3 regions of the Microbacterium sp. SORGH_AS_0969 genome follow, and region 1 is predicted to be linked to each of the others. Evidence: predicted binding sites of a transcription regulator. Region 1 holds the regulator's gene; each other region holds the start of a gene.
What was found. The regulator LexA, encoded in region 1, represses DNA repair genes until DNA is damaged. The targets are predictions, from matches to a motif close to TCGAACANNTGTTCGA.
Positions count from the first base shown of each region.

Region 2: QE388_RS10285 (HNH endonuclease signature motif containing protein) is a predicted target of LexA. The motif match lies at 7,226-7,241, and genes of this name have one in related genera.
Region 3: QE388_RS03940 (intein-containing Rv2578c family radical SAM protein) is a predicted target of LexA. The motif match lies at 7,574-7,589, and genes of this name have one in related genera.

Region 1 covers NZ_JAUTAG010000001.1:3,875,799-3,885,223, forward strand. The annotation lists gene QE388_RS18190 (histidinol-phosphate transaminase) at 1-951, opposite strand, end outside; gene QE388_RS18195 (LysM peptidoglycan-binding domain-containing protein) at 991-1,341, opposite strand; gene lexA (transcriptional repressor LexA) at 1,600-2,289, shown strand; gene QE388_RS18205 (hypothetical protein) at 2,373-3,416, shown strand; gene QE388_RS18210 (hypothetical protein) at 3,444-4,472, shown strand; gene QE388_RS18215 (hypothetical protein) at 4,517-5,221, shown strand; gene QE388_RS18220 (S9 family peptidase) at 5,316-6,410, shown strand; gene hflX (GTPase HflX) at 6,635-8,152, opposite strand; gene QE388_RS18230 (class I SAM-dependent methyltransferase) at 8,241-8,885, shown strand; gene dapF (diaminopimelate epimerase) at 9,034-9,425, opposite strand, start outside.
Region 2 covers NZ_JAUTAG010000001.1:2,216,117-2,225,541, reverse strand. The annotation lists gene QE388_RS10315 (alpha/beta hydrolase) at 33-587, opposite strand; tRNA gene QE388_RS10310 (tRNA-Met) at 2,714-2,787, opposite strand; tRNA gene QE388_RS10305 (tRNA-Thr) at 2,821-2,892, opposite strand; gene QE388_RS10300 (M23 family metallopeptidase) at 2,957-4,465, opposite strand; gene QE388_RS10295 (inositol monophosphatase family protein) at 4,679-5,479, opposite strand; gene QE388_RS10290 (NAD(P)/FAD-dependent oxidoreductase) at 5,541-7,121, shown strand; gene QE388_RS10285 (HNH endonuclease signature motif containing protein) at 7,252-8,703, shown strand; gene QE388_RS10280 (adenylyl-sulfate kinase) at 8,761-9,333, shown strand; gene QE388_RS10275 (PLP-dependent aminotransferase family protein) at 9,330-9,425, opposite strand, start outside.
Region 3 covers NZ_JAUTAG010000001.1:860,820-870,244, reverse strand. The annotation lists gene QE388_RS03965 (efflux RND transporter permease subunit) at 1-10, shown strand, start outside; partial or broken gene QE388_RS03960 (DUF998 domain-containing protein) at 378-914, opposite strand; gene QE388_RS03955 (aldose 1-epimerase family protein) at 1,261-2,166, opposite strand; gene QE388_RS03950 (antibiotic biosynthesis monooxygenase) at 2,163-2,786, opposite strand; gene QE388_RS03945 (DEAD/DEAH box helicase) at 3,226-5,361, shown strand; gene QE388_RS03940 (intein-containing Rv2578c family radical SAM protein) at 5,430-7,565, opposite strand; gene QE388_RS03935 (hypothetical protein) at 7,763-8,389, shown strand; gene QE388_RS03930 (ATP-binding protein) at 8,480-9,425, opposite strand, start outside.

The DNA of each region.
Region 1 (9,425 bases):
GGTGGCGGCGGGGTCGTCGACACCGCCGAAGAGCACGAAGTTGGTCCACGATTCGTGCGCCGAGTAGCCGAGCGCCGACACCGTGGCCGAGATCCGGTCGCGTTGAGCGACGATCTCGTCGACCATCGACAGCATGGTGTCGGCGTGGCCGAGCGCCGCCGTCGCCGCGGCCTGGGTGAGGGCGCTCAGGTGGTACGGGAGCCGCACGAGGCGCAGGGCGTCGACGAAGGCCGGATCGGCGGCGAGGTAACCCACGCGTGCACCGGCGAAGGCGAAGGCCTTGCTCATCGTGCGCGAGATGACGAGTCGAGGACGGCCGGGCAGCAGAGTGACGGCGGACGGCTCGTCGCGGGGCGCGAACTCCTGGTACGCCTCATCGACGATGACGATCCCGTCGGTCGCGTCGTAGACCGCCTCGACGACGTCCAGTCGAAGCGGCGTCCCCGTGGGGTTGTTCGGCGCGCACAGGAACACGATGTCGGGACGCTGCTCCCGCACCTGGGCCGTGGCCGACTCGGGGCTGAGCGTGAAGTCGTGCGCGCGCTCTCCCGCGATCCAGCGCGCCCCGGTCGCGCGCGTGAGGATCGGGTACATCGAGTAGGTCGGCGCGAAGCCCATGGCCGTCCGTCCGGGCCCGCCGAAGGCTTGCAGGATGTGTTGAAGCACCTCGTTCGAGCCGTTGGCCGCCCAGATCTGTTCGGGCGTCAAGCCGTGACCGAGGTAGCCGGCGAAGGCCTCACGGAGCCCGGTGAACTCCCGGTCGGGATACCGGTTGACGTCACGCAGCGCCCGGGCGACGGCATCCAGGATGTCGTCGGCCACTTCCGCCGGAACGGGGTGCGTGTTCTCGTTCACGTTGAGGGCCACGGGCAGAGCCGCTTGCGGAGCGCCGTAGGGCGTCATCCCGCGGAGATCATCGCGAAGAGGGAGGTCGTCGAGGCGCACAGTCACCCCACCAATGGTAGGCCGCCGCGACGATCAGCCGACGCCTCAGGGCGCGGCGAGGTACTCGGTGGGGATGGCGATGCGCTGGCCCGCCGAGACCGCTCCGCCATCGAGGGCGTTCAGGCGCGAAATCTGCGCCACGACATCGCGGGGATCAGCCTCGGGAGCCACGTCTTCGGCGATCGACCAGAGGGTCTCGCCGCTCATCACGGTGATCTCGGCGAACGAGCCGCTCGGGGCACCGCTCTCGCTCGACGCGAGCGCGGACCCGCCGCCGACGACGGCGATGGCGAGAGCGACCACCACGGGAAGCGCGGCGAGGAACGCCACGACACGGCGACCACGTGCGGTCAGACGCAGGCGAGTGGTGGGGGCGGTGATGGTGATGCTGCTCATGGTGTGCTCCTTGGTGGGGAGAGATTCGCACCCCACCCTCGGCCGGGAGGGCGGTGGTGCGAATCTGTATTCCGAATCTATCTTCGATACTTTCGAGTGTCAACACCGGCTGTGATCGCAGACGAATCGAACGCGACACGCGTGAGGCTCCGTGTCATTCGGGTCGTCCACCGGATACGGTTTCGACACGGAGACCTCATCACCAACCTCCGACATTCGAATTTCCGCCGCAGAATGCGCGGCGCGAGGGGAGCTCAGATGACCGACGCGACGACCGCCGCCGGCCGCGAACGGCCGCAGACCCGGCGGCGCAAGAACCTCAGCGACAAGCAGCTCGCGATCCTCGAGGTGATCCAGCGCTCCATCGCGCGGCACGGCTACCCGCCGAGCATGCGCGAGATCGGCGACGCGGTCGGACTGAAGTCGCTCTCGAGCGTCACCCACCAGCTGAATCAGCTCGAGCTCAGCGGCTACCTGCGCCGCGACCCGGGCAAGACGCGCGCGATGGAGGTGCTCATCGACCTGCCCGGTGCCGCCGCCGAGAACCCGGCCGACACCGCGCCGGCGCTCGGTGACGCGGCCCTCGTCCCTCTCGTCGGACGCATCGCCGCCGGGGTTCCCATCACGGCCGACCAGCAGGTGGAGGAGATCTTCCCCCTCCCCCGCCAGCTCGTGGGCAAGGGGGAGCTCTTCATGCTCAAGGTGTCGGGGGACTCGATGATCGACGCCGCGATCTGCGACGGCGACTGGGTGGTCGTGCGCTCGCAGGCGACCGCCGAGAACGGCGAGATCGTCGCGGCGATGCTCGACGGCGAGGCGACGGTCAAGACCTTCCGCCGCCGTGACGGCCACACGTGGCTCCTCCCCCGCAACAGCGCGTTCGAGCCAATCTTGGGCGACGAAGCCGTCGTCCTCGGCCGTGTCGTGGCGGTGCTGCGCGCGGTCTGACAGCCTCCGTCAGCGCCTCCCGGTGGCGAGTCCGGTGCGCCGTGATGCCTCCGCGGCAAGGCCCGACCCGCCACAATGACGCCATGCCTGACGGACACCTCTCCCTCGCGCCGATCCTCGGCAGCGCCACACCGAACACCCGGCTGAGGATCCGTGCCGTCGCATCCGTCGTTCTACTGGCTTTCGCGGTCCTCACGGTGCCTCTGGCCCTCGTCGCGGCGTGGGCGCGACTTCAGCTCGTCGACGAGGATGCCTTCGCGGCGACGCTCACCCCCCTGGCCGCCGACCCACGAGTGCAGAGCCTCGTGATCGACGAGGCGACGAGCGCCATCACGGCATCCCTGGACGCGTCCGTGCCCGACGCCGCGGCGCCACCGGCTGCGGCGCGGGCGCTGGAGCTGCTCGGCCGCCCGACCGCGGCGGCGGCGCGTTCGCTCACGGAGCGCGCCGTGACGGAAGTGGTCCACTCGGACCGCTTCTCGAGCGTCTGGCCCGCGGTGGTGCACACCTCCCACCGCGCTCTCGTGTTCGGAGCGACGTCGGACGGCGGCGGCATCATCGTGCTGACTCCGGACGGCCTCGGGGTACAGGTCGGCGGGGTGGTGTCGGCGATCACCGACGAACTGAGTCTGCAGGGCTCCCCCGTGGCGGCTCTCATCCCCAGGGTCGACCACGTGGTCATCGTCGGCGACGGCGCGCCGTTGCGCATGTTGCGCCCCGGCTACGCCCTCGCCACCGCGGCGGGCGTGCTGCTACCCGCCTTGGCGGTCGTCCTCCTCGCGGGCGGGGCCCTCGTCGAACAGAGACGGGGACGTGCGATCATCGGCACCGGACTGGCGATCGTCGTCGGTTCCGGAGTCCTTCTGATCGGTGCGGCTGTGGCGCCCACCGTCGTCGCCAGGACGGCCGCCGCCGGCGGTCTCGATCCCGCGGGCGTCGCCGCCATCGTCCGCCAACTGTTGACGTCACTCGTCGGGTCGTCCGGCGTGGTCTTCGGCGCGGGGGCCCTCCTCCTCGCGGTGGGCGTCATCGTCGCACGGCGCACGGGCCGAACAGCTGCGCATCCGAAGCCGACGCCCGGCGATCTTGCGGCGACGACGGATGGCCGCATCCGGCCGTTACCATGACCGAAAGCGCAATCGGAAGCGAGCCCCGTGTCTACCAACCCCGCCCCTGGCGACCCTTCTTCCGCCGAGGGTGATGCCCCGGCACCCACCGCCCTCGGTGCCGCCGAGCCGGCACCGGCACCCACCGAGACACGCGCTCCCGGCGAGGACCACCCGCCCGCCCCCCGGTCGCGGCCCCGCCGGAGCACCGTCATCCTCGGTTCGGGCCTCGCACTGCTCGTCGTCGCCGCAAGTGCGGGGTTCTTCTGGCTCAGCGCGCAACTCGCCGCATCCCAGCAGCAGATCCTGGACCAACAGCAGCAGATAAACGACCAGCAGCGTGAGCTCGAGGAGCAGCGGGCGCAGCTCGATCGCAAGGAGCAGTTCGGCGCGGCCATGCAGGAGCTCTACGCGACGATCGATCCGCTCGTGGGCCTCCCGTACGCGTCGCTCGTGTCCTGGAGCGAGGTCGAGGGGTTCGCCCACAGCGCCTGGGCGCACCGCGAGAGCGTCGTGACGATGGAACGTGACATCACCGACGTCAAGATGTTCACGACGAAGCTGGCCAACCGCGTGGAGGCCGCGCGCTCCGTGGGCTCGACGAACGCGACGGGGAGCCCGTGGGAAGCCGCGCTCGACTCGCTCGGTCACGGGTGGGTGACCATGGCGTACGACGAGAGCAACCGCCCGTGCGGCCTCGAGGCGATGGCCTGCGTCTCGAGCGCGGATCCCTTCGTCGTCCACGTCAGCAGCGACACCCGCAACACCTCGACACTGACGGACTGGATGCGCACCGGGGTCGCGTACCACGAGTACTCGCACGTGCTGCAGTTCACCAACCCCGAAGCCACGGCATCCGCGCTCACCGCCTTCGGAGGGAATGCGGAGACGATGGCGGACTGCTACGCGCTGACCTTCCTCGACGGATGGACGTTGGACCACGTGGTGCCCATCGACAGCTCCTCCTACTGGGAAGTGAGCGTGGGCTACGGCTACACGTGCGATGATGCGCAGCGCCAGGTCATCCGCGACTGGGTGGGAAGTCTGGGCCTGCAGAAGCGCACCGTCTCGCAGTGAGGACGGGCGAGACGGGTGTCGGCGCCCCTCCTTAGAGTGGATGCATGGCAGACACCCTCCCCTACGGTTCCTGGCCGTCACCGATCACGCCCGAGTCGGTGGCGCAGTCCTCGCCGCGTATCGACGGCGCACGGCTGGTGGCTGACGAGGTGTGGTGGGGCGAGTCCGTGCCCGCCGAAGCGGGGCGCGTCGCGGTGAAACGGCGCCGCGCCGACGGAACCATCGAGACCGTGCTCCCCGCTCCCGCCAACGCCCGCTCGGCGGTGCACGAGTACGGCGGAGGCGCGTGGACGGCATCCGACGACGGCGAGCTGTTCTACGTCGAGAAGACCGACCAGCGCGTGTACGCGCTCCGACCGGGCGGCACGGCGCGCCCCCTCACCCCCGCCGACGAGGCCGTGCGTCACGGCGGCCTCCGGTTCGAGCACGGCGTCCTCCTCGCCGTGCGCGAGACCCACGGTTCCGACCGCGTCCCCGCGCGCGCGATCGTCCGCATCGCCGTCGATGGCGAGGGGGCCGGCGAGGTCCTCGCCGCCGGGAGCGACTTCCTCGCCCAGCCCGCGCTGTCGCCCGACGGACGACGCCTCGCCTGGGTAGCGTGGAACCACCCCGACATGCCGTGGGACGCCACGATCATCCGCGTCGCCGACCTCGACACGGGCACGGTGCGCGACATCGCCGGGGGCGCGAACCGCGCTCCTCCTGCAACCGGTCTGGATCGGCGACGACGAACTGCTCTACGCCGATGACCCCGACGGTCGGTGGAACCTGTTCCGCCACCCCCTCGACGGCGACGCCCAGGCGGTCGCCCCCGCCGACGCCGACACCGGCGGTGGGCTCTGGGTGCTCGGGACACGGTGGTTCGGCGCCACCGACGACGGCCGCATCGTCGCCGTGCGGACCGACGGCGGCGACGAGGTCGTCGAGATCGCCCCGTCCGGGGTCCGTCCGCTGGAGGTCCCCGCCGTGTCGGGCGCCGCGGTCGACGACGCACGCGGTACGCGGGTGCTGGTGTCGGGGTCCGACGCGGGCGGCCGCTCGGGTCTCTGGCTCGTCGACCTCGCCGCCGGCAGCGTCGATCTCGTCACGGGCGGAGCGGGCTCATGGGGAGACAAATGGATGCCGACGGCCCGCGCCCTCGAAACCGAGGGGCCGCACGGTACCGTGCACGCCTTCGCCTACGCGCCGACCAATCCCGAGGTCACTGCCCCGGACGACGAGCGCCCGCCGTACGTCGTTCTCGTGCACGGGGGTCCCACCTCGCACGTCGGACCGGCTCCCTCGGCGAAGACGGCGTTCTTCACAAGCCGCGGGATCGGCGTCCTCGACGTGAACTACGGAGGTTCCACCGGTTACGGCCGCGCCTATCGGGATCGTCTGAAGGGGCAGTGGGGTGTCGTCGACGTCGATGATGTCGCGGCCGCAGCGTCCGCTCTCGCCGACGCGGGACTCGCCGACCCTGATCGCCTCGCCATCGCCGGCGGCTCGGCCGGGGGCTGGACCGTGCTCGCCGCGGTGACGAACACCGACGTGTTCTCGGCCGGCATCTCCCGCTACGGCGTGGGTGACGCACGCGCGCTGGCGGAAGACACCCACGATTTCGAGGCGCGCTACCTCGACGGGCTCATCGGCGCTCTCCCCGACGCCGAGAACGTCTACATCGAACGATCCCCGCTCACCCATCCCGAGCGGTTCCGTGTTCCCTTGCTCATCCTGCAGGGCTCAGAAGACCGGGTCGTCCCTCCCTCGCAGGCCGAGGCGATCCGAGACGCCCTGGCGGCCCACAGCGTGCCGTACGCGTACGTGCTCTACGAGGGCGAGGGACACGGTTTCCGCCGCGCGGAGACCGTGATCGACTCGCTCGAGCGCGAACTCGGGTTCCTGGGCGCCGTGTTCGGTTTCGAGACACCGGGGGTCCCCGCACTCGATCTCGGCTGAGACCACCGGGGCTCGCCGGCATCCCCGCCGGGCATCGCACCTCGACGTGCCGGAAGGCTCAGCCGTCCCGACGGGCGCGGGACTCGACCGCGAAGAGCAGCGGGTCGGGTGATGACACCTTCGAAGCGTGGCACGTCCCGCGGGCGCGCGCGGCCCCGATGCTCCACCGTCGAGAGGCCCCGTGAGGGCCGGGACCCCCGCGCCGAAGCACGGGGATCCCGGGGTCAGGCCGCGTACGGCTCGAGTTCGGCCGCCAGTCGCGCACCCACGTGCGCGTGCAGGAAGGTTCCGGTCTCGCGGTGCTCCTGCGCCACGATCAAGCCGCTCTCGTGCACCGCCGACACGAGGTCGCCGCGGTCGTACGGAACGACGGCCTGCACCTCGACGGCGGGAAGCGGGAGGGCCTCCTCGATCGCGGCGCGAAGCTCATCGATGCCCTCTCCCGTGCGCGACGAGACGAAGTGCGCTCTCGGGGCGAGCCCGCGCAGCACGAGGCGATCATCGTCGCTGACGAGGTCGGCCTTGTTGAACACGACGATCTCGTGGCCGAAGTCGGCCTCGACGTCGCCCATCACGTCACGAACCGTCGCGAGCTGCGCGGCCGGGTCGGGGTGCGAGGCGTCCACGACGTGCAGGATCACGTCGGCGTCGCCCACCTCTTCCAGCGTCGAGCGGAAGGCCTCGACGAGCTGGTGCGGCAGGTTGCGCACGAAACCGACCGTGTCGGTCAGCGTGTACACGCGACCGTCGGTCGTCTCGGAGCGGCGGACCGTGGCATCCAGGGTGGCGAACAGCGCGTTCTCGACGAGCACACCGGCGCTCGTGAGGCGGTTGAGCAGGCTCGACTTGCCGGCGTTGGTGTACCCGGCGATGGCGACGGACGGGATCGTGTGGCGCTTGCGCTCGGCACGCTTGGCCGCCCGCGCGGGAGCGAAGTCGCGCAGCTGCTTGCGCAGCAGCGCCATCTTGGTGCGGATGCGACGGCGATCGAGCTCGATCTTCGTCTCACCCGGACCGCGCGATCCCATGCCCGCGCCGCCGGCGCCGACCTGTCCACCGGCCTGCCGAGACATCGACTCACCCCACCCGCGCAGGCGCGGAAGCAGGTACTCGAGCTGAGCGAGCTCGACCTGGGCCTTACCCTCTCGGCTCTTCGCGTGCTGGCTGAAGATGTCGAGGATGACCGTCGTGCGGTCGATGACCTTGACCTTCACCACGTCTTCGAGCGCGCGGCGCTGACTGGGCGCCAGTTCGGTGTCGGCGATGACGGTGTCGGCGCCCACGGCGGCGACGATGTCGCGCAGCTCCTCGGCTTTTCCTCGACCGACGTACGTCGCCGGATCGGGATGCGGTCGGCGCTGGAGCACACCGTCGAGCACGACCGCGCCGGCCGTCTCGGCGAGCGCGGCCAGTTCGCGGAGGGAGTTCTCGGCATCCGCCTGATACCCCTGCGGGTGGACGCCGACGAGCACCACGTTCTCGAGCCGCAGTTGGCGGTACTCGACCTCGGTGACGTCTTCGAGCTCGGTCGACAGGCCGGGAACACGACGCAGCGCGGCGCGCTCCTCGCGATCCCATTGATCGCCGTCGGTGTTGCCCCCGTACGCCGTTGCGGCGTCCTGCAGGGCCTGTGCTGCACCGAAGACCCGGACCCCGCGGTGCGCTTCGGCGCGCGACAGCACGCGGTCCACCGGGTCCACCGGGGCCGCGTCCGTGCTCGGGGGTGTGGTCTGTTCGGTCATGTGTTCCTTTCGTGGGCGGGCTCTCCCGCTCGTTCTCGCACTTTAGTCGTCCCCGGCGTCGGAGAGCCGGGTCCGTTACTCTGTCGGAATGGGCAGCGAGCACTATTTCAGCGCGTCGCCATCGAGTCCCGAACAGCTCCGCCGCATCCGTGTGACGCTTGCCGGTCGTGACCTCGAGGTCGTCACGGCAGGCGGAGTCTTCAGTCCCGACCATGTGGATGCCGGGACCTCGGTGCTCCTCGCCAACACGCCACCCCCTCCCGCCGGTGGGCACTTCCTCGACCTGGGGTGCGGGTGGGGTCCGATCTCGCTGTCGCTCGCGCTCGCGTCACCGCACGCGACCGTGTGGGCGGTCGACGTCAACGAGCGTGCTCTCGATCTCGTGAGGCGCAATGCCGAGTCACTCGGCCTCACGAACATCAACGCCGTGCGTCCCGAGGATGTTCCCGAGGACGTCTCGTTCCGCACCATCCGCTCGAATCCGCCGATCCGCGTGGGCAAGAGCGAGCTGCACAACATGCTCGAACACTGGATTCCGCGCCTGTCCGAGCGGTCGGACGGGTGGTTCGTCGTGCAGCGCAACCTGGGTTCGGACTCGCTGCAGCGGTGGCTCGCCGCGACCTTCGCGCCGGGCTACAGCGTTCAGCGTGCGGCGACCGGACGCGGCTTCCGCGTGCTGCGCGTGCGCCGCCACGGCTCGCCGCCGAGCGAGCCGATCGACGTCATCGCCTGACGCGGCGTCTGTCGGCGCGGCCGGATGCCGCGGCGATCGGCCGCGACCCGAGACCTCGCCCGGTGTCGCGACGCGGTCTCGCGACGCGGTCTCGCAACGCGGTGCCGCCACGCGGTCTCCGCGAGCGCGGAACGCCCGCGCGCTGCGCTCAGGCCAGCGCGACCTCACCCGTGAAGACCAGTGACGCGGGACCCGAGAGGAACACGTGCCCCCCGGCCACCCGGACGCCCAGGGTGCCACCCGGAGTGTCGACCGTCCAGACGTCGGGCGCGGCCGAGCCTGCCCAGTGCCGCACGGCGAGCGCGGCCGCGGCGACCCCGGTGCCGCAGCTCAGCGTCTCGCCGACGCCCCGCTCGAACACGCGAAGACGGATCGCTCCGACGCCCTCCTGGACGAGCGGATCGGCGGGGACGACGAACTCGACGTTCGCTCCGTGGCGCGGGGCCGGGTCGAGCACGGGTTGGTAGGTGAGGTCCAACGCCTCGAGCTCGGCATCCGATGCCACCGCCACCACCACGTGCGGGTTGCCGACGTCGATGC
Region 2 (9,425 bases), 1.7 Mb from region 1:
GTGTGTCACGCGACCATGCGGCGGCTTGAGTCTCAGACGTGTCGGTTCAGCCAGGCGTCCAGTCGGCCGCGGAACGCTTGCGGCTGCTCGACCCACGGGTAGTGGCCGCACTCTTCGATGAGGGCGTAGTCAGCGCCAAGAAGGCTGGCGTACCCAGCGACGGGCTTGACGCCGGTCAGGAGGTCCCGATCGCCCGCAACCGCGAGGGTTGGTGGTTGTGGGGTTGCTCGGATGCGATCGCCTGCGTCCGGAGGAATGTCGGCGAACCATGCCGCCGCCGCTACTAAACTGACGGCTCCCGATTTCGCGTGGCTCTGCTCGACCGCGGTCCAGTGTGCGTAGCTCGCAGGCGCCTGCCTTTGGAAGGCCTCATGAAACTCGAACTCTGTGGAGGGTTCGTCCGTCAACACGAGCGCAAGAGCCTCCCGAGCTTCCAGAGCGCAGTATTTCTCGGCAATCGATTCGGCGTCGGACGGTATGTCGGTGAGCCAGGATGCGGGCGGGGTGATGAGAGCCATGGAACGAACCCGCGACGTGAACTGGGTCGCCGTGGCGAGAGCGAGTCTGGTTCCGGCGGAGTGGGCCACGATTGAAGGCCGAGTGCATCCGCAACCAGGATGACGTCGTTCGCGTCTGTCCACCAACCGCGGGAGAGGCCGCCGCTTTTAGGGGTCCCACGGGGATGCATCAGGATCAACTGACGCGTCTCACCTAAGCCTGCTAGATCACCTAAGTACTCCGGTCCTCGGCAGGGCCCTCCGGGCAGGACGATCACCGGCGGACCTGCACCCTCGCCAAGTGTCGTCACTGCAACAGGAAGATCCAGGTCTGCGAAGCTCACTGGTCCACGATCGCATGAGTAGGGCCGCAACCGCGTCACCTCTAGGAGGCCGTCGATGCCTCCGAGGAAGTCCTCCTCATCGGACGCGAAACAATGCGACAAACGCGACATTCGCCACGGCAGTTCACACCCTTAGACTCGCTGCGCCTCACTAGACCCAGAAACGATCGGTTTCATACCAGCCGGCGCCCGCGCGGCGGTAGCCCCAAGTGAGGTGACTCGCCCCCGGCGTTACGAGCATCAACCTGTGGCCCAGATATGGCTTCACGTCGTTCGACCCATTTCTCGTTTCGGCACGGGGTATCAAGTCGACTCGACACGCATGTTCAGGGGAGCTTTTCACCACGGCTTCACCCGAGCCGAAACCGGTTAGTTTTCGCAACACGCCGAACGCTGTTTACGCAAAGCTCGTTGACGTCCACGCTCATCAAATGCGCAAACGGCTAGCGCCGTCGGAGATCAGTCGACTTCGCGACACCACGTACGGAGTTGACAGGCAAACGGGACTAGGCTCGCGGCGTGGGGGTCACCAGAATCAGGTCTGAATCGCCCGGCGCACTGCATGCTCGAGAGCGGCGGGCTATCCATTGGCGCGCCGCGTTCGCAGCCTTGGTCTGCGTATCAGTCGCCGTGTTCTGCGTCCTGACTGCGGTTCTCTTCTTCGCGTCCACGGCTAGCTACACAGACGAAGGAGAGGAAGGCTATGCGATCGCAATTGCCTCCGCTCTCGCGCTCTTGGCCGTGGGCCTTTGCGTAGGCGCTGCGAGGTGCATAAGCGGTCTCGGGACCCTTACCGCGGCTCCCTCTCTTCTGCTGACGTCCACGGTGACGCTGGTCTGGGCGAGCGTCACGGTTGCCGCCTATCTCGTTGGCGCGACAAGCGGATCGAATAGCGACCTTATGACTTTGACAGGGCTGACTATCCCCGGAGCACTCGTCGGACTCCTCGGCATGGTCCTTGCAACCGCTGTGATGGTCATCGGGCGCAAAGCTGATTCAACGGGGGTAGCGCGAGATCAATTGTTCTCGGCGGAGTGAACCTTGGGTTGCTCGGCCCGCGCCGCTAGCTTGCGTCGAAACCAGCAGAGGACGGGGTCAACGAGGTCGGCTCGTGCGGCAGTCCCCACGCGGATGGGCTCATCTCCGGAGCCCGCAACATCGACGCCTCAGAGTGTCCCCACTGGCCTACCAACAGAGATGATGCAATGCTCCGACGCCTAGCCGCGATAGCCTCTGCCACCCTTCTCCTGACCATTGGACTAGCGGCTTGCGGTGGGCGCGAACCCGAATCCAGACCGCAGCCTCCGGCGGCCTGGGACGGGGGCCGGAACGATACCGATGCCAGCGATACGGAACCGAGAATGTCGTTGATGATCTCGCCCGGGGGTAATGCCGAACTGACGAATGTGCCAGAAGGGCAATGGGTGAGGACCGATTCCGGAATCTGTTGGGACGACACAGGTGAGGTCTACTCGGGTGCTGCAACGTGGGACTGGTTCTCCGAGACCGGCATTGAGGTGAAATTCGAAGACTCCGCAGTCATCTTCTGGGCATGGCCCGGCAAGTTCGGAAGCTACGACTGGTCGGAGTTCAAGATGGTGAACTGTCGGCGCGATCGAACATGGGGCATGCGACTGACGTGCGGATCCGCCGGCACCGTGGACCTCCCGCCATGCAGAGTCGCATCGGAGTAGGTGGTCGCCGAAAACGATCGTTTCCGGGCCGAGCTTGGTACGAACCAATAGTTCCGCGACGGGCAAGGAAAGCGTTTCCCGGAGAACATCGATCTAAGCAACCACCGCACGATCCACGCGGAGGGTCCGCCCTGGCCTCGAGGATTGTTCGAGTAAGGCAGCTAACCCCTCTGAGAAGTAGCGGGAGCGGGGCTTGAACCCGCGACCTCACGATTATGAGTCGTGCGCTCTCACCAACTGAGCTACCCCGCCGCACGGCATCCGGTGTTCGAAAGTGATGCCTTGAGCCCCGAGTCAGGATTGAACTGACGACCCCTTCCTTACCATGGAAGTGCTCTGCCACTGAGCTATCGGGGCGTACCCGGATCTCTCCGGGCAACTAGAAGAGGATATCAGAGCCGAGGCCCGATTCCCCAATCGGTCAGCCTCCCGCGTGCTGCCGCAGCCACGCGATCGGGTCGATCGGCGTGGTGCCGTTCTGAAGGATCTCGACGTGCGTGTGAGCACCGAACGAGCGGCCGGTGTTGCCGGTGCGTCCGAGGAACTGTCCGACGTGCACGTGCTCGCCCGGGGTGACCTGCAGCGAGCCGTACTGCATATGTCCGTAGCGGCTCGAGACGAGCTGACCGTCGATCTCGTGGTCGATCAGCACGGTGACGCCGAAGGCCCCGCCCTGCTCGGTCGCGATGCGGACGGTTCCGTCGGCGATCGCCTGCACGGGGGCACCCTCGCCGGGCACGAAGTCGGCGCCCTCGTGGAAGCCGCCGTCGCGCATGCCGAAGCCGTACGAGATCGACACGCCGACCGCGAAGGGCCACTGGATGGGCGAGTTCGGGTTGTTGACGTAGAAGTTCGACGGGTACTTGATGCCCGAGTCGATGGCCATCTGCGCGTAGGTCGACGCCTGGTAGCCGTCGTCGGCGCGGTCGACGACGGCGGCCTGCGACTCGGCGGGGGCCACGTACGCCTGGATGGCCTGGCTGTCGCCGACGTCTCCGCCCGACGTGTCACCGGCCGCGAGCGTGACGGTCGCGGGCTGGGTGGTGTCGGGCGCCGTGACGCTCGACGTACCGCTGGCCGAAGCCAGCGCGCTCACGGGCATGGTCATGCCGACGGTCATCAGGCCGACGAGACCCATGACACCGACCGAGAACGACGCGGCCGCGATGCGGCGGCCGTTCCGACGCGTGCGGGGAGCCGCGGCGACCGGGAGTCCCTGAGTGACGGGCTGGGTGGGGGCGGCGACCTTGGGGGCCGACTGCTCGGAGGGCTCGCCGGTGAAAGCGAAGAGGCGGGCGGCCGCCTCGAATTCGTCCACGACGTCGCTGTCAGCGGCCGTGGTCGCGGCGGGACCGAAAGAAGCGCCCGTGGGCGCGTCCTGCGCGGGCTTTGCGGCCTCGGGCTTCACGGTCTGAGGCTGCGCCTCGGTGTCCGCGATCTCCGCGGGGGCCACGGGTCGACGACGGGTCCGCCGCGTGGCGGGAAGAGTGATGGGAGAGGTCGGCAGCGTGACCGGGGTGGTCGCGGTCGCGGGCTCGGCGCTCTGCAGGATGACCGCGATGTCGCCCTCGTCGGACTGGCGCTCGTCGACGACGGTCACCGACAGGGCATCGGCGTCGACGGAGGAGGACTCGGATGCCAGGACCTCGACGCCGGCCTCGGAGGAACGCTGCTCGGAAGCCGGGGTCGCCTCGGCCGCGCGGCTCGACCGTCGGCGGGGAGGAAGCGTGGGCTCGATCGTCGCGGCGATGACGGTCTCGACGACGGCCGCGGCAACCTGCTCGACCATGGCCGACTGGGCAGCCACCTCGGCATCGACCGGGGCGGGTTCGCTGGGGGTGGCGGCATCCGGAGTCGATTCATCCAGGACGGCGGGAGCGGTGCGGCGGCGCATCTCGGCCCGCGTGAGCTGCGGGGTCGAGGCGGGCACTGCGGTGGGTCGACTGGATCGCCGGGTGCGGGCGGGCTCAGTCTCTGGGGCTTCTGACGGCAACGCGCGATGGCTCTCGTGTCGTGTCGCAGGCGCGACGGCTTCGGGCTTTCGGGGCTTTTGCCATTTCCGCTTGTTCGGGTCGCGAAAATAACGATCGGGTAAACAGACTAACCCGGCGGGACTGTGAATGCCATGAGTGCAGCCCCGATCTCACCTGTCGTAGTCGAGCAGCTCCTCCAGGCGCGGGAAGAACGCGGGCCCCGCGGCGATGACCATTCCCTTGCCCGGACGGCCCCCGGGAGCGCCCCCGAGCATGCCACCCGCTTCCTCGACGAGGAGCGCCCCCGCCGCGTGATCCCAGGGGTTGGTGCCCTTCTCGTAATAGGCATCCATTCGTCCGGCGGCGACCGAGGCGAGGTCGAGCGAGGCCGCCCCGATGCGGCGGACGTCGCGCGCGATGGGCATGACCCGGCCGAGCTGAGCAAGAGTGGGCGGGTGCGTGGCGGGGTCGTATCCGAAGCCGGTGGCGACGAGGCCCCCGGCCTCGCCCACATCGTTCGTCACCGCGAGACGCGTGTCACCGAGCCAGGCGCCCCCACCGCGCGAGGCGCGGAACATCTCGCCGGTCAGGGGGTTGTAGACCGCACCGGCGAGCGCGACCCACTCGGCCGGATCCGCGGGGCCCTCGACGGCGGCGATGCTGACCGCCCACGCCGGGATACCGTAGGCGTAGTTGACGGTGCCATCGATCGGGTCGACGACCCACGTGACGCCGGTGGCGCTCTCGGTGGCCGCGGACTCCTCTCCGAAGAACCCGTCCCCCGGACGCACGCGCTCCAGCTCGGCGCGCACGAACGCCTCGACCTCGCGGTCGGCGGCGGTGACGATGTCGGCGGCGGCCGATTTGGTCGCGGCGACCGTCACTCCTTCTTCTCGGCGGCGACGTGCGAGGTCACCGGCCTCTCGGGCGATGCGGGTGGCGATGTCGAGCAGTTCCGCGGCGAGGGTCATGGCATCCACGCTACTGCGCCACCCCCTCGGTGCGATTCGGGGTCATCGCTAGCGTGGGGGCATGACCGCTTCGGAAACTCGCCGGTACGACGTCGTCATCGCGGGAGGAGGACACAACGCCCTCGTCGCCGCGGCCTACCTCGCCCGGGCAGGGCGATCGGTGGTGGTTCTCGAACGGTCGGATGCCGTGGGCGGCGCCGCCGTGTCGGAACGACCGTGGGCGGGGGTCGATGCACGCCTGTCGCGGTACTCGTACCTGGTCAGTCTGCTGCCGCGGAAGATCATCGACGATCTCGGCCTGCGGATCGACCTACGGCGTCGGCGGTACTCGTCGTACACGCCGGATCCGGCTGATCCATCGCGCGGGATCCTGATCGACACACAGGATGCCGAGGCCACCGCCGCCTCGTTCACCCGAACGCTCGGTGATGCCGGCGACGCCGAGAGGTACGCGGCGTTCGGGGAGCGTCTGGCGCCGCTGGCGCGCGCGGTCTTCCCGACCATGACGGAGCCGCTGCCGACCGAGGACGAGGTTCGGGACCGCGTGGGTGACGACGAGCTGTGGTCGGCGCTCACCTCGCGTCCGCTCGGCGACCTGCTGCGCTCGTCGTTCGAGAGCGACCTCGTGCGCGGGATCGCGCTGACCGACGGACTCATCGGGACCTTCGCGTCGTCGGACGATCCGTCGCTCGCGCAGAACCGGTGCTTCCTCTATCACGTGATCGGCGGCGAGACCGGGCACTGGGACGTCCCCGTGGGCGGGATGGGCGCCGTCACGGCCGAGCTCGAGCGGGTCGCGCGCGAAGCCGGGGCCGAGATCCTCACGGGCATCGACGTCGTGTCGGTCTCCCCCGACGGAGAAGTGCACGGTGTGACCGATCGACCCGAGGTCTTCTACGGCTCGCTCGTGCTCAGCGGCGTCGGGGAAGCGGTGCTCGCGCGGCTCCTGACGGCCGGCGGGACACCGACCTCGGTCGACGAGCCGGAGGGAGCACAGGTGAAAGTCAACATGCTGCTCTCGCGGCTCCCCCGACTTCGCGACCGCTCCGTCTCACCCGAGGCGGCGTTTGCGGGCACGTTCCACGTCAACGAGACCATGACGCAGCTCGACTCGGCCTTCGTCGCGGCGACGGGCGGGATGCTGCCGGATCCGCTTCCCCTCGAGATCTACTGCCACTCGCTGACCGATCCGTCGATCCTCGGCGAGGAGTTGCGCGCGAGCGGAGCGCAGACGTTGACGCTCTTCGGGCTTCACGTGCCGCATCGCCTCATCGACGACACCGATCCCGTCGCGGCCGGCGCGCGCCTATTGGCGGCAGCGCAGCAATCCCTCGACGCGGTGCTCGACGAGCCGCTGCGGGACTGCATCCTGCGGGCGCCGGACGGGCGGTTGTGCATCGAGGCGCGCACCACCGCGGATCTCGAGGAATCGCTCAACATGGTCGGCGGGAACATCTTCCACGGCGGACTGTCGTGGCCGTGGCTTGCTGCGCCCGTTGCCACCCCGTCCGCGCGATGGGGCGTCGCGACGGCGCACTCGCGCGTGCTGCTGTGCGGGTCGAGCGCGCAGCGTGGCGGCGCGGTGAGCGGGATCGGGGGACAGAACGCGGCGATGGCGGCGTTGGAGATTCTCGAGGGGTGAGGAGGGTGGGGGCGCTCGAGGTCGGAGGCCTCGAGTGCGACGGCGACGGCGCGCGCGTACTCGGGTGAGATTCCGCGACAGCGGGGTGAGTTCGATTGAGACATTCGAACATAGTTTCTATCGTGGAGCCATGACCGATCTCCTCGCTCCCCCCTCTCCCATGGGGCCGAGTCCCGACGACGGCGACCGCCTCCGCGCGCTGGTCGCCGAGATCCGCGCGGTCACCGCCGACGTCGCGCGCCTGCAGGCCACGCTGATCCGGCAGCGAGCAGAGGTCATGCAGATCGCACTCGCAGAGGTCGCACGGGCAGGCTCCCGCGCGTCACGAGAACGCGAGATGCCGATCCGTTCGGCGGCTCTCGAGATCGCGGTGGCGACCAAGTCGCACGACCTGACCGTCCAGCGAGAGCTCGACGACGCGTACACGCTGACCGAGAAATTCAGCTCAACGGTCGATGCGCTCGAATCGGGTCGCATCACGCTCCGGCACGTTCAGGCGGTGCTCGAGACAGGGGTCGCCATTGATGACGACGAGACGCGAAGAGGGTGGGAGGAGGTCGTTCTCTCCCGCGCGGAACGAGACTCCCCGGCGCGCGTGCGGGCCTTCGCGCGCGAACTCGCGGAGAGTGTTCAGCCGGAGGGGATGACAACTCGGCATGCCCGCGCAGCACGAGCGCGGGGAGTGAGCGTTCGCGACCTCGCGGACGGCATGGCCGAGCTGAGCGTCATCCTGTCCGCGACCGTGGCCTATGGCATCCGGGACCGTCTGCGCCGACAGGCCGCGGTGATCCGGGCGTCGAGCAGAGCGGTGGCCGGAGATGGCGGAACCGACGAGCTCGCGACGGGCGGGCTCCCCGGTGACACCGCGACAGCGGCCGATCGCGCGACCCCTTCACGGGCGGACACCCCTCGCGTTTCCCCTGACGAGCGGACGCTCGCGCAGATCGGGGCCGATCTCTGCGCCGACCTTCTCCTGACGGCCGCTCCGACGATCGACCCGACGACCGAGGCGACGTGTCCCGGCGGCCTCGGCGCGATTCGCGCTCAGGTCCAGATCACTGTGCCCGTGCTGACGCTCCTCGGGCACACCGACGCGGGTGCGGCCGTCGCCGGGCGAAGCCCCATCGACCCGGAGTCGGCACGGCACCTCGCTGCCCACGCTCCGGGGTGGGATCGCGTCCTGTGCGACCCCGTCACGGGCACGGTGCTCGAGGTCGACCGTTACAGCCCGTCCGCCGCCCAGCGCCGCTACCTCGCTGCGCGCGACCAGCACTGTCGCGCTCCGGGGTGCCGTGCACCGCTGACCCGGTGCCAGCTCGATCACAATCACGAAGCACAGCACGGCGGCGCGACCACGCTGACGAACCTGTGCCACCTGTGCGTGCGGCATCACACCCTCAAGACAGAGACGGCGTGGAGCGTGACTCAGGAGTCTGACGGCACGCTCCGCTTCCGGAGTCCGCTGGGTCAGCACGTGACGGAGACTCCGCCGCCGCGGATCATGTTCCTCCCGGATTCAGACGGAGCGGGCGAGGGCTACACCACCGCAATCTCGACCCCGCCGGACGCCGCGCCGTTTTGACGGAACGTTTTCGACCCCGACGCCGCACCGATCGCGCGATGCCGACATAATTCGGGGATGATGCGCGTGCTTCGCGGCGGTGTCCCACCGAAGGACATGCCGCTCACAGAAGTCATCTTCATCGGGGGCCGATCCGGCGTGGGCAAATCCACGGTGGCTGCGGAAGCGTCGCGAATCCTCGCGGCACACGGCGTACGGCACGCCGTCATCGAGGGCGACAATCTCGACCAGGCATATCCGGAACCCTGGCGAGAGGGTATTGCTCTCGCTGAGCACAATCTGACCTCGATGTGGGCCGCCTATCGAGCCCTCGGATACCACCGGCTGCTGTTCACGAACACCGTGAGCATCGCGCAGGTCGAGGCCCTGTCGGCCGCGCTGGCGGCGGCCGGTGGCGAGGTGCGGGCCCACACCGTTCTGCTGACATCGACCGACGCTGCCGCAGCGGAGAGACTCGCTCGGCGCGAGTGGGGCACGTCCGTCGACGAGCACATCGCCCGGAGCAGACGCGCGGCCGCGGAGCTCGACGCACACGCCGCCGATGCGCGGATCGCGACGAACGGGCGCTCCCCCGATGACATCGGGCGAGAGATCCTGTACGGGGCGGGGTGGCTCACCCGGCCCGATTAGGGACCACTCAGCCTTTCCGCCGCACCGCTGCCCGCGACTTCGGCCCGCAGGACGCCGATCATCGCAGCGACCGCCTCCATGAGAGCCACGGT
Region 3 (9,425 bases), 3.0 Mb from region 1:
CCGGCACTGAGCGCGCCGACGGCGCGACCCGTGGGGTGCGCGGCGATGACGGAGCGCGTCGAAGTCGCCGTGCGGGTGTCCGGTCCCTTCGACGGGCTCAGGGACCTGTGGCCGGCGCTGTCCGTGCGACCGGTGCGGACCGACGCGAGGCGGCCCGTGGACGGCTGGCAGGTGGCGAGATCGCGCGACGCAGTGGGATGGGGTGCGACGACGTGGAACCGCGCAGCGGGACGCGGGCTCCGTGACCAGCGCAGCGTGAGGGTCCGCCCGACGGCGACGACCGGAGCGCCGGCGGAAGCCGAGCGACGCGCGGCGACGTCGGCGCCCGTCGTGGGGGGAACGGCGCCGGCCTGAGCGAGAGCGTGCGTGAAGACGCCGGACCACCCGAACATCGCCGCGAACGCGATCACCTCGAACAGCGCGAGGTTGATCGTCGCGGTGACGAACAGCCAGGCGCCGGCGAACAGGAACACGAACACGAGGGCGGTCGAGATCGCCAGGCGCCGGTGCAGACGGTGCAGCAGCACGGGCGTGGTGATGAGCAGGGCGGCGAAGCCGAGGACCATCATGCCGGCGACCTTGTCGTGCAGATCCTTGTTCGTGTTCAGGGGAACGCAGCCCACGAGCGCGAGGTTGACACCGATCACCGAGAGGCAGATCAGCGCCACCGTCGCGGCTCCGCGGCGACCCGCGCGTGAACCGAGCCGACGAAGGTCGCGGCGGACTCGGAAGGCGTAGACGACGACGAGAGCACCCCCGACCTTGAGCGTGGTGTTGAAGAAGGTGCCCGACACATCGTGGAAGGTCCCGAGCTGGCTGAAGTGCAGCTGCCACCACAGCGGATCGGTCGTGGTGACGATCGAGGCCAGGATGCCGCCCACGAGCACGACCAGGACCACCGCCGCCAGGTGCATCGTCGAGAGGGTGCTCGCGCGCCGCGCCAGAGAGCGCGACGCCGTGAGCACCTCACGGGGGGTGATGCGCAAGGAGGGGGAGGAAACGGTTGATCGGACCGCGAGGCTCATTTTCGGGCACTTTCCCTGAGGCGTGGACCGAGAGCCCCCCAGCACCGCGAGACCCTCGGCCCCCGTCGGCTAATCGGGTAAAGCCGAGAATCGAATGCCTTCGGTCCCCGGCGTCGACGGAGACCGTCAGCAGAATGCTAACTTTTCTGTCGCCTCCAGAGGAAATGTCTTGCGAAGAAATACCCCAGGTCGTAAGGGAAAAATATGTCCCCCAAAAGGGGGACATATTGATTTGTTATGCGCTAAAACGAATACCCCACTCCCGCGTGAGAATGGCATTCGGTGCCAATGCGTGCACGTCAATTCCGGAGGCGAAGGCGTTCGCGGGTGCGGTCATCGGCTCGATCGCCACGGCGAGCGGCTGCCCGGGATAGCGATCGGTCGTGAACACCTGCGCCCACCCGAATCCGGCGTCCTGCCACAACTGCAGGACGCGACCGTCGGGGGCGGTGAGTGTGTGCACGGCCCGACCGTCGGCATCCCTCTCCAGACCCCGGTACCCGTTGTCGAGTGAGGCGTCCCCGAGGCGCCGACCATCACGCAGGTCGGTGTCGGCGTCGACGGGCACCTCGTCGATCGGGATGTTGCGCTCGTCCAGCACGAGCGTGGTCGTCCCGGTCGACCGGATGACCAGGTCGGCGGTCTCGACCCCGCTGATCTGCAGGTACGGATGCACGCCGAGGGCGACAGGGGCGGTCTTGGCGCCGACGTTCTCGATGCGGTGAGCGACGTGCAGTCCGTCGTCCAGCAGCGTGTACGTCACGCGCGTTCGCAGGTGGAACGGGTAGCCCGTCTGCGGCACCACGTCGGCACCGAGGACGAGTCGCTCGTCGGTGTGCTCGATCGGCTGGTACGTGCCGAATCGCAGCAGTCCGTGGCTGGCGTTGCCGAACTTCGGCTCGCTGATCGCGAGCTGCAGCTCTGCGCCCTCGAAGGAGTACTTGCCGTCACGGATGCGGTTCGGCCACGGAACGAGGACGACACCGGATGCCGCGGGCGTCGGCTGATCGTCAGGATAGGGCGGCACGAGGTCGACGCCGCCGACGGTCAGGGCCCGGAGGGCGGCGCCCACCTGGGTGATCTCGGCGGAGGAGTGCGCTCCGCGGAGGCGGAAGCGGTGTCCGGTCGGGTCAGCGGTCATGACGAAGCCTTTCGCGTACGGGGCGGACGCTGCAGCCACGGCCGCAGCAGTCGGGTGACCCACGGGAGCACCGCGTAGGTCATGACGGGGGTGAGCATGAGGGTCGTGGCCAGCACGCGCACGACGAGGGGGATCTCGGCGAACCCCGGGATGAAGCCCAGCAGCCACGATGCGAGCAGGTTGGTGGGGAAGAAGCCCACCCAGATCGTCACGGCTTGCTTCCAGCGCGGGGGAGCCGCCGGCACCGGCTGTTGCACGGGGGAGGTGGTGGCATCCGTCGGGTGAAGGACCGATCCGAAGGAAGCGTCGAACCAGCCCTCGATGCCGGTGCGGCGCTCGACGCGCTCCTCGCGAGCGAACGGCCGCCCCGAGTCGAGCCACCACTGGCGCTGTGTCGAGGTCTCCCACCCCTCGAGCGTCGTGATGTCGCGGAAGCGGTACAGCATGTACCAGAGGTCGCTGTCTTCGCCCGCGCGCACCCACCCCGAGCCGAGGAAGCCCGGGAAAGCGGTCGCGAGGTCGGTGCCGGCCTGCATCCAGGAGGTCGCTTCGGCGGTGCGCGTCGGGTCGATGCGCCGCTCGATCGCCACCGTGATGGGGTGGGCGTCGGTGTCTGCCATGCGTCCATCTTCGTGCAGACGGGGGCTCGGCCGGGGTCGATGGGATGTCCCAATTTGTGCGGTTTCGGGCTGTCGAACCTGCACAATTCGGGACATGTGTGCGGGACGTCAAGGAGCGTGTCCCACATTGTGCGAGACATGGGCGGCAAACCAGCACAAAGTGGGACATGGATGCGGCGGTCACGGGTTCGCGGAGGTGAGTTCGCGCGAATGGGGACATGGATGCCATTCCCAGGCGCGACCTGTAACGTAGGCGGGTCGGCTCTGGACACCGCGTGTGATGCGCGGATGGGTTTGTGAGTCCAAGGGGCCGATGGACAGGACGCGATCGCGGCCTCGACCATCATCAGTGAATGGCCCCCGGCCGACGACGTTCCGGGTTTCGCACCGCCACGAGCGGTGCAGCTGTTTCGCGCGAACAGAACCCAGGAAGTCCCCCATGCCCAAGAGCAAGAAGCCCGCCGGCGGCCGCGCCGCCAAGAACTTCGAGCCGCGCTACGGCGCGAAGACCTCGTTCCAGGACCGCAAGCGCCGCCCCGGCACCGACGCGCCCGCCAAGCCCGGCAGCAAGAGCCCGAACCACCGCGGCTACCGCCCCGAGGCCGAGGCCGCTTCCGACAAGCGCCGTTGGAGCGCGTCCGACCGCGCCGGTCGCGACGAGGCCCGCAGCATCCGTCACTCTGCTCGTGACGACCGCTTCGGTCGTTCGGATCGGGATGCCACGGCCGGCCGCCGCGACGAGCGTCCGGCGCGTTCGTTCGACGACCGCCCGCGTCGTGACTTCGGGGATCGCCCGTCTCGCTCGTTCGACCGTCCCGCGCGTTCGTTCGACCGTGACGACCGTCCTCGTCGTGATGCCGGCGAGCGTCCCGCCCGGTCGTTCGACCGCAGCGACCGCCCGGCCCGGTCCTTCGACCGTGACGAGCGTCCTCGTCGTGACGCCGGTGAGCGTCCGGCCCGTTCGTTCGACCGTAACGACCGTCCCGCACGCTCCTTCGACCGCGACGAGCGTCCGCGTCGCTCGTTCGACGACCGCCCGGCGCGCTCGTTCGACCGGAACGACCGTCCCGCGCGTTCGTTCGATCGTGACGAGCGTCCCCGTCGCGATGCCGGTGAGCGTTCGGCCCGTTCCTTCGACCGCAGCGATCGACCCGCCCGTTCGTTCGATCGTGACGAGCGTCCCCGTCGTTCCTTCGACGACCGCCCCTCGCGCTCGTTCGACCGCAGTGACCGCCCGCAGCGTTCGTTCGACGACCGTCCCCGACGCACGGACGGCCCGAGCCGCAGCGATTGGAGCGCCACCCCGAAGCGCTCCGCCGAGCACGAGCAGCGCGTCGACGTCGTCCACGAGCGTCTGCAGGCCGAGGCCGTCGACGCCGCGACCGTGACCGACGCCGGCTTCGCCGACCTCGGACTCGGCGACAACATCGTCCGCGCGCTCGCCGGTCTCGGTGCGGCGAGCCCCTTCCCGATCCAGGCCGCCACGGTGAAGCCGATCCTGGAGGGCCGTGACGTCCTCGCCCGCGGCCGCACCGGCTCGGGCAAGACCATCGCCTTCGGAGCCCCGCTCGTCGAGAGCATCCTGCGCGCGCAGGCGAGCAAGCGCCGCGAGTTCGGCCGCGCGCCGAAGGCGCTCATCCTCGCTCCGACCCGTGAGCTCGCGCTGCAGATCGACCGCACGGTCCAGGTCATCGCGCGCAGCGTGGGCCTGTTCACCACGCAGATCTACGGCGGCGTGCCGCAGGCTCGTCAGGTGGGCGCCCTGAAGAAGGGTGTCGACATCGTCATCGGCACGCCGGGCCGCATCGAGGACCTGCTCAACCAGGGCAAGCTCGACCTGTCCGACGTGCAGATCGCCGTCCTCGACGAGGCCGACCACATGTGCGAGCTCGGCTTCCTCGAGCCCGTGCAGCGCATTCTCCGCGCGACCGCCGACGGCAGCCAGAAGCTCCTCTTCTCGGCCACGCTCGACCGCGAGGTCGCAGCCCTCGTCGACGAGTTCCTCGTCGAGCCCGCTGTGTACGAGGTCGCCGGCGAGGACCAGGACTCGGGCACGATCGACCACCGCGTCCTCGTGATCGACCACCGCGACAAGGCCGAGATCCTCGGGTCGCTCGTCGACCGCGACGGCAAGACACTCGTCTTCGCCCGCACCCGCGCGTACGCCGAGATGCTCGCGGAGCAGTTCGACGAGGCCGGGATCGCCGCGGTCGCCCTGCACGGCGACCTGAACCAGCAGAAGCGCACGCGCAACCTCGAGAAGCTCACCTCGGGTCGCGTGAACGTGCTCGTCGCCACCGACGTCGCCGCCCGCGGCATCCACGTCGACGACATCGATCTGGTCATCCAGGCCGACGCGCCCGACGAGTACAAGACGTACCTGCACCGCTCAGGCCGTACCGGCCGCGCCGGTCGCAGCGGCACCGTCGTGACCCTCATCACGCGTCAGCGTCAGCGACGGATGACCGAGCTGCTCGACCGCGCCGAGATCGACGCCCCCTTCGAGCCGGCGCAACTCGGTGACGACCTGATCGAAGAGATCTCGGGTCGCCAGCTGGCCGACGTCACGTCCTGATCCGGCCGTTCCCGAGACCCCCGTCGCTCTCCGCGGCGGGGGTCTCGTGCGTTCGGAGTCCCGCGCGCTCAGAACAGCGTCGGCTCGCTCGCGGGGGCGACACGGGGTCTCACGGATGCCGAGCCCCCGGTGCCGCGCACCGGCCCGAGGCTGCTGGTCGTCGGCGTGCGCGCGGCGAGTCCTGGTTGCGGTCGCCCGCGGGGGTGGTCGTCTTCGTCCCAGCCGTCGAGGCGGTGCATCCGCAGGAGCGGGCGCATGCGCTTGCCGAGCCATGTGCGGTAGGCCTTGGGGGCCGAGACCGAGACCCCTGGGTAGAGCCCTCGGTACGACGACACGAGGTGCGGATGCTCGCGTTCGAGCCACTGGAGGAACCATTGCTTGGCGCCGGGGCGGAGGTGCAGGGCTCCGTAGACCACGCGCGCGGCACCGGCCGCCCGGATGCGGGCCAGTGCGTCGTCGAGCACGTCGATCGAGTCGGTGAGGTGCGGCAGGATCGGCATCAGGAACACGGTGACGCGGAAGCCCGCCGCGGTCGCCGCGCGCACGGTCTCGAGTCGCGCCTCAGCGCTGGGGGTTCCGGGTTCGATCGACCCCTGCAGGTGGTCGTCGAAGACGGCGATAGACATCGCGAGAGACACCTTCACCTGTCGGGCGGCGTCCGACAGGAGCGGCAGATCGCGCCGCAGTAACGTGCCCTTGGTGAGGATCGAGAACGGGGTCCGGTTCTCGGTGAGGGCGCCGATGATCTCGGGCATGAGGCGATAGCGGCCCTCGGCGCGCTGGTACGGGTCGGTGTTCGTGCCGAGCATGACCGGCTCGCGGGTCCACGATCCCCGGCGCAACTCGGTGCGCAGCACGTCGGCGACATTGACCTTCACGACGATCTGCGAGTCGAAGTCGCTGCCGTAATCGAGGTCGAGGTACTCGTGCGTCTTGCGGGCGAAGCAGTTGTGGCTGACGACGCCGTTCGCGATGAAGTCGCCCGTCCCGGTCGTGATGTCGATCATGTCGATCTCGTGCCCGAGGTCGTCGATCGAGGTGATCCGGAGGTTTGAACTGGTCTTGACGGCCCCGCCGATCAGATCGAGCTTGCGGGTGATGGCGGGCCGGGCGATGCCGAAGAACCGATCGCGCGCTGCGTGACCGCCTCTCAGTCGGATGCTCGTGACGCCATTGGGACGAAGCGGCTCCCTCACCGCGTCGAAATCGAATGCGCGCATCCCCTCGTCGATGAGGTCGAGAACCTCCGCATCGGCGTTCGAGATGCGGAGGATGCCTCGGGAGTGCGAGCCCTCGGCGTCGAAGATCCCGCCGAGAAACCCGGCCAGCCACTCCGTCGAACGGTCCTGCGGGATCGCGATGAAATTTTCGAGGCGTGCGATGGCTTCGCGTCGGGCGGTGTGCAGTGCCGTCATGGGTCGTCGACCGTGGGGGACGACGAACGGTCGCACCGACGTGGGCACCTCGATCTCGTCGAGGAGGACGCGAGTGAGTTCGAGCGCCTCGCGGTCGACCAGTGCGAGCCGGAATCGATGGATGTGGCGCACTCGACGGCCGTCGTCATAACTCTTGTGAAACAGCATTCCGTCGCCACGGACCATGCCCGTGAGATAGCCGCGCCTCCAGTCCGCGCCCTCGGTCGGAGCGCCCGCACGGGCTCCCGTGCCGAACCCCTGGAGTCGGTTCATCGCGGTGAGATGCGGACGCTGGTCGCGTCCGCTCATCGCCCCCGTCACATGCTTCCATCCGCGATTGCTGAGGAACCGGTGGTCGCCGCTCGCGACGATCTCGGTACCGTCCGCGAGGGTCACCCGGTGCGCGCGCTTGCGCGTCGACCACTTCGCCAGAACGGTCGTGCGGACGTAGTGACGGTACGTCGGTCCTTGTTCTGTTCCGATGATCTCGTCGCCGACGCGAAGCTCGGACAGCGGGACGTGGCGGCCGTCGGCGCGGAGGATCAGCGTTTCGGGGGACAGACAGTAAGCGCATGCGTGCGTGCAGCCCCGATACGGGTTCACCGTCCAGTCGAACGGCATCGCCGAGACGCCGGGCACGCGGTTCAGTGCGCTTTTGCAGAGCACCTCGTGAAAGGTCATCCCCGCGAACTCCGGCGTGGTCACCGAGCGGACGAGTCCGTCCATCCGCTCCATGCCGGGCAGCGCGGCGGTATCGTCGACGCCCAGTTGCTGCCCCTGCCACCTCATAAAAGCAGTCGAACACAGATTCGAATGATGCGCAAGGTGAAAGCGTCGCGTATCGAACATATGCGACGACCCGTCCGCCGTTCGCAGGGTTAGAGTGAGAGCACGCCCATGCGGCGGACCGGCGGAAGGGCGGGCCTGTGAGCTCAGGTGTCAGGGGTGAGCGACTGCTCGCTCGGTCGGGGCGGCGGCTCGAGCCCTTGCATCCGCAATTCGTCAGCGAGCACCCCACCGCGGCCGGGTGGATCTGGGTCGGCGCGATGGCTGTGCTGATCGTCGTGTGCAACATCTTCGACCTCCCCCACGGTCTCCGCCTGGTGATCTCGGCGAGCCTCGTCCTGCCGTCGCTGCTCGCCACCCTCCTCGTGCTCTCGCAGACGCCGCGCACCCACCTCGAATACGAGGAGTCGATCCTCGGACACTTCGCGTCTCGATTCGTCGGGCTGATGAGCGCGGTCGTGCTGTGGATGGGGTCGGTCGTGGTCGGTGCCGCCGTCGCCGTCCAGCTGACCGCCGACGCGGGACCCGATCCCGACGTCGCGTGGGACGAGGCGGCGGGCATCTTCGCGACGATCGTCCCCACCGTGATCGTGATCCTGTGGGCCGCGCTCGTTTTGCGATGCGTAAGCTACCTCGCGCGCCTGCGCGGGTGGGCGGCGGTCCCGTCGTCGCACCGCATCCCCGACCGCATGCTCGCCGAGGTGCCGCGGACGCGCCGCGTCGTCATCGGTCTCGCCCACCCGGGTCTGCTGCTGGTCTCCGGGCTCTTCACGGTCGTCGTCGGCTTCGGTTACGCCGGTCGGATCGCCCTCGACTTCATCTCCTGATCCGCCGCGGCTCCGCGCGACCGTCCGGGTCCACGCACCCCGGGGTCCGTGGCACGGCTCCGCGCACCGCCCGGGTCCGTGCACCCCCACTCAGGGGTGGTACGAGGCTCCGTGGTGGAACTCCGGCGGCTCGGTCGCGTCGTCGCCACCGATCCGCGCCCCGAGCAGCAGTCGCGTGAGAGCGGCGCCCGACGACAGCAGATCGTCCAGGGCCGTCTCCAGGTCGGCGTCGGTGACCGCGGTGCCGTCCCCGCGGACCGCGGCGAGGAGGACCGTGCGGCGGATCAGCTCTTTCGCGAACGACCCCGTCGTTCCCTCGGCGCGGGCGGCGGCGGCATCCAGTGCTCCATCCGACAGCGGCAGGTCGGCGGCGTAACGGCGGAAGAGCCGGCGTCGGGAATCCGGTCCCGGCAGGGGGATCTCGACGCCGAGGTCGACGCGACCCGGCCGGGCGGCCAGCGCCTCTTCGAGGATGTGCACGTGGTTCGTCGTCATGACGAACGCGACGTCGGCATCCCCCTCGAGGCCGTCCAGCGCGTCGAGTACCTCGAAGAGAATCGGTTGCGGCGAGTATCCGCGGTCGGCGGCGACGAGGTCGATGTCCTCCAGCACGACGAGTGACGGCGGGAAGGTCCGGGCGATCTCGGCGGCGGCAGCGATGAAACGGATGCTCGACCCGGTGAGGACGACGGCCGTCGTCTCGGGGGTCCGCGTCAGGAGATGCCGAACGGTCAGGGTCTTGCCGGTCCCCGGCGGGCCGTAGAGGAGCACACCGCGCTTGAGGTGCTGTCCGGCCGCGCGAAGGGCCTCGCGGTGCTCGCCGACGCCGACCACGTGCTCGACGACCCGCTCGAGCACCCCCTCCTCGAGCACGATGTCGTCGGCGCGGACGTCGGGACGCTCGAGGAACGTCGCGCCCGCGTCGTGGCCGTACTCCGTCGGCACGAACGACAGCACGCGCCCCTTCAGGACGCTGCGTTCGACCATCAGGCGCCGCAGCTCGGCGATGAGAGAGGTCGCGGCATCCTGATCGGGA